One region of the Klebsiella electrica genome, then DNA from elsewhere that is predicted to be linked to it. Evidence: predicted binding sites of a transcription regulator. Region 1 holds the regulator's gene; each other region holds the start of a gene.
The links. The regulator CRP, encoded in region 1, controls carbon source genes, mostly activating them, when cyclic AMP is high. The targets are predictions, from matches to a motif close to ATGTGANNNNNNTCACAT.

Region 1 (2,204 bases):
TGGGTGATCAGGTCCACTACCTTCTGCTGGCGCGTGAGCAACGGCGGCAGCGAAGTGCCCGGATCGATGTGCTGGGTCAGCAGGCTGTATTTGGCTTCGCAGTAGTTAGCCAGCTCCCGATAGAGCAGGCTCAGCGATTCACGCAGCGGCTGCTCGCGCCATAGCCAAAACCAGAACCAGCTAAACAGGCCGTACCACAGCGTCCCGAGGGCGTAGATCAGCAGCGGCTCCCAGACGGGCATATTGCCAGCGAGGCTCAGGGTGAAGATAGCGGCAATGAGCGAAGCGGGCAGTAGCCTGGCGTGCAGAGAGCTGATCTCCGCCGTTACGCCGAGCAGCAGCGTCAGGCCACTGAGAATCAAGGGCAGCGGGATGTCCTGCTGAAGAAGAAGCTGGACAACCAGACTACAGCCGGCAAATAACGAACCGCCAATAATCAGACGCTTAAAAAAGCGTTTGTGCGGGGTATCCAGACCGGCGACGTTACAGCAGGCGGGTACCAGCGAGAACAACAGACCTTGCTGTAAGTGCCCGAGGAGGAGGCCTGTTGCAACCGGCAAGCACAACACCAGCGTTTGCCGCAGTGCATAGTTGACTTCCGGGTGGTAAATCAGCCTGCGCCACATAGGGGAAACAAAAACGGCGTATTGCGGACGCAACACGCCGTTTTTATCGACTTAACGGGTACCGTATACGACGATAGTTTTACCGTGGGCGGAGATCAGATTCTGATCTTCCAGCATCTTCAGGATACGGCCAACGGTTTCACGGGAACAACCCACGATCTGACCGATTTCCTGGCGGGTAATTTTAATTTGCATACCATCAGGGTGGGTCATCGCATCCGGCTGTTTTGCCAGGTTCAGCAGCGTCTGAGCGATGCGCCCGGTGACGTCGAGGAAGGCAAGGTTACCCACTTTTTCTGAGGTCACCTGCAGACGGCGAGCCATCTGCGATGACAAGCGCATCAGGATATCCGGGTTAACCTGAATGAGCTGACGGAATTTTTTGTAGGAGATTTCGGCCACTTCACATGCGGTTTTCGCACGTACCCAGGCGCTACGCTCCTGGCCTTCTTCAAACAAGCCTAATTCACCGATGAAATCGCCCTGGTTGAGGTAAGAGAGGATCATCTCTTTACCTTCTTCATCCTTGATGAGCACAGCCACAGAGCCTTTGACGATGTAGTACAACGTTTCTGCTTTTTCACCCTGGTGGATCAGCGTGCTTTTAGATGGGTACTTATGAATGTGGCAATGAGACAAGAACCATTCGAGGGTAGGGTCTGTTTGCGGTTTGCCAAGCACCATGCGCGGTTATCCTCTGTTATAAGCTATCTCCGGGTGCCGACACTACACGGCATCCGGGCATGCAATCGTATTGTTTCCCTATGCCTGGGAAACGGGCTGGTGATTTTTCTTCAGCCTGTAATGTGAACTCCTCTGCATACATGCAGTACATCAATGTAATACTGTAGCATCCCGACTGTTTTAGCATAGCTTTTGCCGTATGTCTCCTGGTGTCTCGCTTCAGCATGATGCAGGTCGCCTTCCGTTGCGAGAATTGTTATGTACGCGTAATCTGTCAGGAAAATTGCAACCTTGGAGTTAAATTTTATGCAAGCTCGTGTGAAATGGGTGGAAGGGTTAACCTTCATCGGAGAGTCGGCGTCAGGTCACCAGATTCTGATGGACGGCAACTCCGGAGATAAAGCGCCAAGCCCGATGGAGATGGTGCTGATGGCGGCGGGCGGATGCAGCGCTATTGATGTCGTGTCTATTTTGCAGAAAGGTCGCCACAACGTGACTAACTGTGAAGTCAAGCTGACGTCTGAACGTCGGGAAGAGGCGCCGCGCCTGTTTACCCATATCAATCTGCATTTTATCGTCACCGGCAAAGAGCTGAAAGAGGCGGCCGTTTCCCGTGCGGTGGATCTGTCGGCGGAGAAATACTGCTCGGTGGCGCTGATGCTGCAAAAAGCGGTGAACATCACCCACTCGTTTGAGGTGGTGGAGGCGTAATGCCAGATACCCGGTGGCGCGAGCGTACCGGGTTGACACCGTTTTGTCGCGCCGCCCAATTTAAATCGCTTTGCCTTCCATCAAGCGCTCCACCAGCGGCGTCATGATGAGCTCCATCGCCAGCCCCATTTTCCCGCCCGGCACCACCAGCGTATTGATATGTGAGATAAACGAACCCTGCAG
Region 2 (2,204 bases), 610 kb from region 1:
CAACCCCAGCACCGGCGCGTTGAGATCAACGGCGATATCCAGCGGATATTTCGCTGAGTTCAGGGTTTTCTGCCCGACCAGCTTCCCGTACCAGGCGACAGCGGCTTTCAGCTGCGGGTTGTGGGCGGCATAAAGCCAGGTAATGCGTCCACCCCAGCAGAAGCCGGTGATCAGCAGACGATGAGCATCGCCTCCGTGGCGTGCGGCCCAGCTGGCGACATGGTCGAGGTCGGCCAGCACCTGCGCATCCGGCACTTTGCTGACCAGTTCCTGGAACAGGGTGGGGATATCGGTATAGTCATTCGGATCGCCCTGGCGGAAGTAGAGCTCTGGTGCGATAGCCAGATACCCCTCCTGCGCCAGGCGGCGGCAAATGTCGCGGATATGTTCATGGACGCCGAAAATTTCCTGAACAACGATAACGACCGGGAGCAGGCCATCGGCATTCTTCGGACGAGCATGATACGCCGGCATGTGCTCTCCCTGGGTGGGGATCGACGTTTCGCCTGTGGTGATGCTCTCCTCCGAGGTATGAACGGCGGTAGAAGCGTGTGGTGTGGCTGCAGGCGCAAAGCCAGGTTGCTTGGTTGTGGTCATGGTATTCTCCGTACCCTTATTTATTAGCGCATCGATAACTATAGACGCTATCGACCGGACGTTAACAAAGCACAGTGCCTGAAACAGGCTATCTTTTGTTCAGACCCGCTGAATATAACTTGTTAATGTGACGACTATCACTTTTTGATGGAAAATCATTGCAATGATTTTTGTTCATGGTGATTTTTGTCACAAAATTAAGCAAATAGCTTCTGTACAGTACCGTTTTGCTTCTGCTGATAATTCGACCCACAGAGGAGTTTTTTATGTCTAAGTCTGATGTTTTTCATCTCGGCCTCACCAAAAACGATTTACAAGGGGCTACGCTGGCTATCGTCCCTGGCGATCCGGAGCGTGTGGAAAAGATCGCCGCGCTGATGGATAAGCCGGTCAAACTGGCATCTCATCGCGAATTTACTTCCTGGCGTGCTGAACTGGATGGCAAGTCGGTCATTGTCTGCTCTACCGGTATCGGCGGCCCGTCAACGTCCATTGCCGTTGAAGAACTGGCGCAACTGGGGATTCGGACCTTCCTGCGTATCGGCACCACCGGTGCTATCCAGCCACACATTAACGTTGGCGACGTGCTGGTCACCACCGCATCCGTACGTCTCGACGGCGCGAGTCTGCACTTTGCGCCGATGGAATACCCGGCGGTGGCTGACTTTGCCTGCACCACTGCGCTGGTGGAAGCGGCAAAATCGATCGGGGCGACCACCCATATCGGCGTGACCGCATCGTCTGACACCTTCTACCCAGGCCAGGAGCGCTACGACACCTTCTCCGGTCGCGTGGTCAGCCGTTTTAAAGGTTCTATGGAAGAGTGGCAGTCCATGGGAGTCATGAACTACGAGATGGAGTCAGCGACCCTGCTGACCATGTGCGCCAGCCAGGGGCTGCGTGCCGGGATGGTCGCCGGAGTTATCGTCAACCGTACCCAGCAGGAAATTCCGAACGCGGAAACCATGAAGCAAACCGAAAGCCACGCGGTAAAAATCGTCGTGGAAGCGGCTCGCCGCCTGCTGTAATTCCTCGCTTCTCACCCCAGGGCCGGATCTTCCGGCCTTTGTTTTTTGCGCGGCGCCTCGCAGGAAATCGCTTTTAAACTGGACGTTTATACAGCACAATTCTATTTTTGTGTCGTAAGCTGTTGCCGCAGGGGGCGTTGTGGATATCTCGATTGTGATAAGTGCCGTTGTGGCGCTGGCCGTAGGGCTGGTCGCAGGATGGCTGGCGACTAAAGCCAAAGCTGACCAGGTGCGCGCCGATCTTATCGAGGAGCGTCGCGAACTGGATATCGAACTCAGCGCCGCGCGCCAGCAGCTGGTGCAGGAGGCCCACTGGCGCGATGAATGCGAGCTGCTGAATAACGAACTGCGCAGCCTGCGCGACATCAATAGCTCTCTGGAGGCCGATCTCCGCGAAGTCACCACCCGCCTTGAATCTACCCGGATACACGCCGAGGATAAAATTCGTCAGATGGCGAACAGCGAACAGCGTCTGAGCGAACAGTTTGAAAACCTCGCAAACCGCATTTTCGAACACAGCAACCGGCGCGTTGAGGAGCAGAACCGGCAGAGTTTGCATGGCCTGCTGACGCCGCTGCG
Region 3 (2,204 bases), 330 kb from region 1:
TTTCACGCGGCTCCAGCGAGAAAATTTGCTTCTTAATGCTGCGGGTGAAAAACCACGAGAACACAAACAGGGCCACGAGCAGCAAAATGGCAGCGATCAGGATATTGACGGCTTTACTGACGGTGATGGTATCAAGGTAGCTGGTGAGATAGCCCACGGAGACAATACCCACCACCTGACCATCTTCACTGAAGACAGGTGCTTTGCTGCGTAGCGAAATCCCCAGACCGCCCTGGCGAATGGTGGTGGTGGTTTCGCCCTTCAGCACCTCCTCGTTATCGCCGCCGACAAGCAGAGTGCCGACCCGGTCGGCGAAGGCCGAATGAAACAAATGACGGCCCTGGTTATCGCCGACGACAATAAAACTGGCGTCGCTGCGCGCCGCTATTTTTTGCATAAAATTAGTGATTGCAGGAATATCCTTTCTGGCGATATTTTCGCGTAATACAGGGATGATGGCGATTTCTTCTGCTTGTATTTTTGCCCGCATGCTCATTTCCATATACAGCTGCTTTTCGACATCAATATAATAATAGCCTCCCAACAGCACCAACAGTACTGAGAAAAAGGCCGTCAGTGAAATGAACAGCTTTATTTGAAATGACATTTTCATCGCTATCACGCAGGCTATCAATGGAAGTGGCTAATATATCATCTTTTTTCCGGCTGGCATCTGCTTTGCCGGAAACTTGTGATCCTTTGCACAAGCGCCCGGCACGCCGAAAATATTGCTGCCGCAGCATATCTTAAATTTACGTTAATAAATGTTATTCGTTTGTTCATTTTAGAAAATAAACCATAAAAACCACGCTAATAAATAAACTGTGAATCACATAAAATAAAAGAAACCATTAAAACCATAGCCCCCATTAAAGTTTCGGTTTTAATATGCTGATCCTCACATTAAGTCTGCTTTGGGCACATTAAGCTGCCTGCACAAAATAACCAAGGGGCTTAATTATGAGCACGACTGACGATTCTTTCTCTGTTACTCAGGATCCAATTGATATTCACAAACCTTCGTTCAAAGAGCGCTGGTGGCATATTATGGATAGCTGGAAAGTGGGGATCATTCCTTTACCGCTGTTTGTTCTTGCCGGGCTGCTTATCGCCATCGATTGTCTGGGGGGGAAGTTACCGAGCGATATCGTGGTGATGGTTGCCACGCTGGCGTTTTTTGGTTTTGCCTGCGGCGAGTTCGGTAAACGCCTGCCGATCGTCGGCAAACTCGGCGCGGCGGCGATTTGCGCGACCTTCATCCCTTCGGCGCTGGTCTACTATGGCCTGCTGCCGGATGTGGTGGTGGAGTCCACCACCAAATTCTACAAATCCACCAATATTCTCTACCTCTACATCTGCTGCATTATTGTCGGCAGCATCATGAGTATGAACCGCACGGTGCTGATCCAGGGCTTTCTGCGCATCTTCTTCCCGATGCTGTGCGGTGAAATTGTCGGCATGATCGTCGGCATGGGCGTGGGGCTGGCACTCGGCCTTGAACCGTTCCAGATCTTCTTCTTCATCATCCTGCCGATCATGGCGGGCGGCGTGGGTGAAGGGGCGATCCCGCTCTCGATAGGCTATGCGACGTTGCTGCATATGGATCAGGGCGTGGCGCTGGGACGCGTCCTGCCGATGGTGATGCTCGGCGGCCTCACCGCCATTATCATCTCCGGCTGTCTGAACCAGCTTGGCAAACGCTATCCGCACCTGACCGGTGAAGGCCAGTTGATGCCCAACCGCGCGAATAGCGATGAAACCGCTGCACAGCCTGCCTCCTCCGGAAAAGTCGACGTCACCACCATCGCCTCCGGCGCGCTGCTGGCGGTACTGCTTTATATGCTGGGGATGCTGGGTCACAAGCTGATTGGTCTGCCTGCACCGGTTGGCATGCTGTTTATGGCGGTGCTGGTGAAGCTGTTTAACGGCGTCTCCCCGCGCATTCTTGAAGGTTCGCAGGTGGTCTACAAATTCTTCCAGACCTCTGTGACCTATCCCATCCTGTTTGCCGTCGGCGTGGCTATCACCCCGTGGCACGAACTGGTCGCCGCTTTCACCGTCAGTAACCTGCTGGTGATTATCAGCACCGTCTCTGCGCTGGTGGCGACCGGTTTCTTCGTCGGCAAAAAGATTGGCATGCACCCGATTGATGTCGCCATCGTCTCCTGCTGCCAGAGCGGACAGGGCGGAACCGGCGATGTGGC
Region 4 (2,204 bases), 2.2 Mb from region 1:
GGTGCCACGGGCCAAAGCCGCCAGCAGCAAAGCGCGGTTAGAGACACTTTTTGACCCAGGCAGGTTCACGGTGCCATCGACTCGCGCAATGGGTTGTAACGTCAGGGATTCCATCAAACTAAACTCTCAAACAAACAGAATAAAAACCCCGCAGACCCGCTGCGGGGATGAAAAGCAGGAGGGTGATTAGCCGTGGCGGCGTTCAAAATCCTGCATAAAGTCGGTCAGTGCCTGCACGCCCGCCAGCGGCATCGCGTTATAGATAGAGGCACGCATGCCGCCCACTACGCGGTGGCCTTTCAGCGCATGCAGACCGGCGGCAAAGGACTCTTCAAGGAACAGTTTATCCAGCGCGCTATCGGCCAACTGGAACGGGACGTTCATGCGCGAGCGGTTCGCCGCAGCGACATCATTGCGATAGAAAGCGCTGTTATCGATGGTGCTATAGAGCAGGTCGGCTTTCTGCTGGTTGATTTTATCCATAGCGGCAACCCCGCCCTGCTCTTTCAGCCATTTAAACACCAGACCTGACAGGTACCAGGCAAATGTCGGCGGCGTGTTAAACATGGAGTCATTGGCGGACAGAATGGAGTAATCCAGAATCGATGGGCAGGCTACGCTGGCTTTACCCAGCAGATCTTCGCGCACAATAATCAGCGTCAGGCCAGCAGGACCGATGTTTTTCTGCGCGCCCGCGTAGATCACGCCATAGCGGCTAACATCAATTTCACGGGATAAAATCGTCGATGACAAATCCGCCGTGACGACCACATCGTCGCCAAAGTTTGGCGCTTCTTCAATGGCAATACCGTCAATGGTTTCGTTCGGGCAGTAGTGCAGGTAGGCAGCCCCCGGAGTCAGCTGCCATTCGCTCATCGGCTTAACCGCGCGCAGGCCGTCAACGGTGATTTTGGCGTCGATCACGTTCGGCGTGCAGTATTTATGCGCTTCTTTTACCGCACTGGCCGCCCAGTAGCCCGCATCGACGTAGTCGGCAACGGTTTTATCGCCAAGCAGGTTCAGCGGGATACCGGCAAACTGTCCGCGACCGCCGCCGTGGCAGAATAAAACTTTATAATTGGAAGGAATATTGAGCAGGGAGCGAAAATCCTGTTCCGCTTCTTCAGCCACCTTAATGAACTCTTTACCACGGTGGCTGATTTCCATCACCGACGTCCCCAAACCGTTCCAGTCGCACAGTTCCTTTTGCGCCAGTTTGAGTACTTCCGCCGGCAGCATTGCCGGGCCTGAACTGAAGTTATAGACCTGAGCCATTTCCCCTCACCACTTGCTATGTTATTTACCCGCGAACCGTCGCGGGCATAAGTTATTCCTGTGGCTATCGGTTTTATCATTCAGTGACACGCACCGCAATGGCTAAAACTGAGCGTCGGGAAAATGCGGCCTCGCTCACACAAAAGAATCTGCCAGCTTGACGTCATAAAACCGACATAATTGCTGTCAGGTGACGCTTTTCGCCCTGCTGGCCCGCGACCATTCTGCAGTTGCGCAGCGTGGAGATAATTGTTTATCCCCGGCGCGGAGCTTAAGAACTGCGCTACAACCTACGCCGGCATATTTATCGTCGCGCACAAGGGTGACGAGCTTGCGTTGTGGGGCGGCGGGAAAATGGCCAGACCGGCTTTGGCGTCCGGGTCCGATCATCGTAGAGAATGATTTGCCCGTGGGTTTCCGGCATAACCAACCGGACCTGTCCCGGCTGTTCAACACCGTTATCCGCAGCGCCATACGATGCCAGTCAAATGCCTGCATGGTTAACGCCTGCACAGTTATCAGAGGTCAGTACGGATAGCCAGACGATGAAGATAGCGCCGGTCATCTAAAAGCCGTATCATTGCGCGCTTTACGTACGATAAAAGTGATCGCCATGACTCAAACATTTATTCCCGGCAAAGATGCCGCCCTGGAAGATTCCATCGCTCGCTTCCAGCAGAAATTGCTCGACCTCGGATTTGATATTGAAGAGGCCTCATGGCTGAATCCCGTACCGCACGTATGGTCAGTACATATCCGTGATAAAGCGTGCTCGCTGTGTTTCACCAACGGCAAAGGGGCGACCAAAAAAGCGGCGCTGGCCTCCGCGCTTGGCGAATATTTCGAGCGTCTGTCCACCAACTACTTTTTTGCTGACTTTTGGTTGGGCGATACCCTCGCTAACGGAGCGTTCGTCCACTACCCCAATG

Region 2: the regulator CRP is predicted to act here: its motif matches at 723-740, upstream of udp (uridine phosphorylase).
Region 3: the regulator CRP is predicted to act here: its motif matches at 887-904, upstream of Electrica_RS03525 (2-hydroxycarboxylate transporter family protein).
Region 4: the regulator CRP is predicted to act here: its motif matches at 1,399-1,416, upstream of serC (3-phosphoserine/phosphohydroxythreonine transaminase).

The regions. Positions count from the first base shown of each region.
Region 1 covers NZ_CP041247.1:400,725-402,928, forward strand. Annotated here, with positions in the region: gene Electrica_RS01795 (YccS/YhfK family putative transporter) at 1-626, opposite strand, end outside; gene crp (cAMP-activated global transcriptional regulator CRP) at 678-1,310, opposite strand; gene Electrica_RS01805 (OsmC family protein) at 1,617-2,021, shown strand; gene Electrica_RS01810 (phosphoribulokinase) at 2,082-2,204, opposite strand, start outside.
Region 2 covers NZ_CP041247.1:5,055,637-5,057,840, reverse strand. Annotated here, with positions in the region: gene Electrica_RS24175 (dienelactone hydrolase family protein) at 1-597, opposite strand, end outside; gene udp (uridine phosphorylase) at 864-1,625, shown strand; gene rmuC (DNA recombination protein RmuC) at 1,765-2,204, shown strand, end outside.
Region 3 covers NZ_CP041247.1:729,529-731,732, forward strand. Annotated here, with positions in the region: gene Electrica_RS03520 (ATP-binding protein) at 1-613, opposite strand, end outside; gene Electrica_RS28355 (hypothetical protein) at 522-743, opposite strand; gene Electrica_RS03525 (2-hydroxycarboxylate transporter family protein) at 961-2,204, shown strand, end outside.
Region 4 covers NZ_CP041247.1:3,490,456-3,492,659, forward strand. Annotated here, with positions in the region: gene aroA (3-phosphoshikimate 1-carboxyvinyltransferase) at 1-114, opposite strand, end outside; gene serC (3-phosphoserine/phosphohydroxythreonine transaminase) at 187-1,275, opposite strand; gene ycaO (30S ribosomal protein S12 methylthiotransferase accessory factor YcaO) at 1,889-2,204, shown strand, end outside.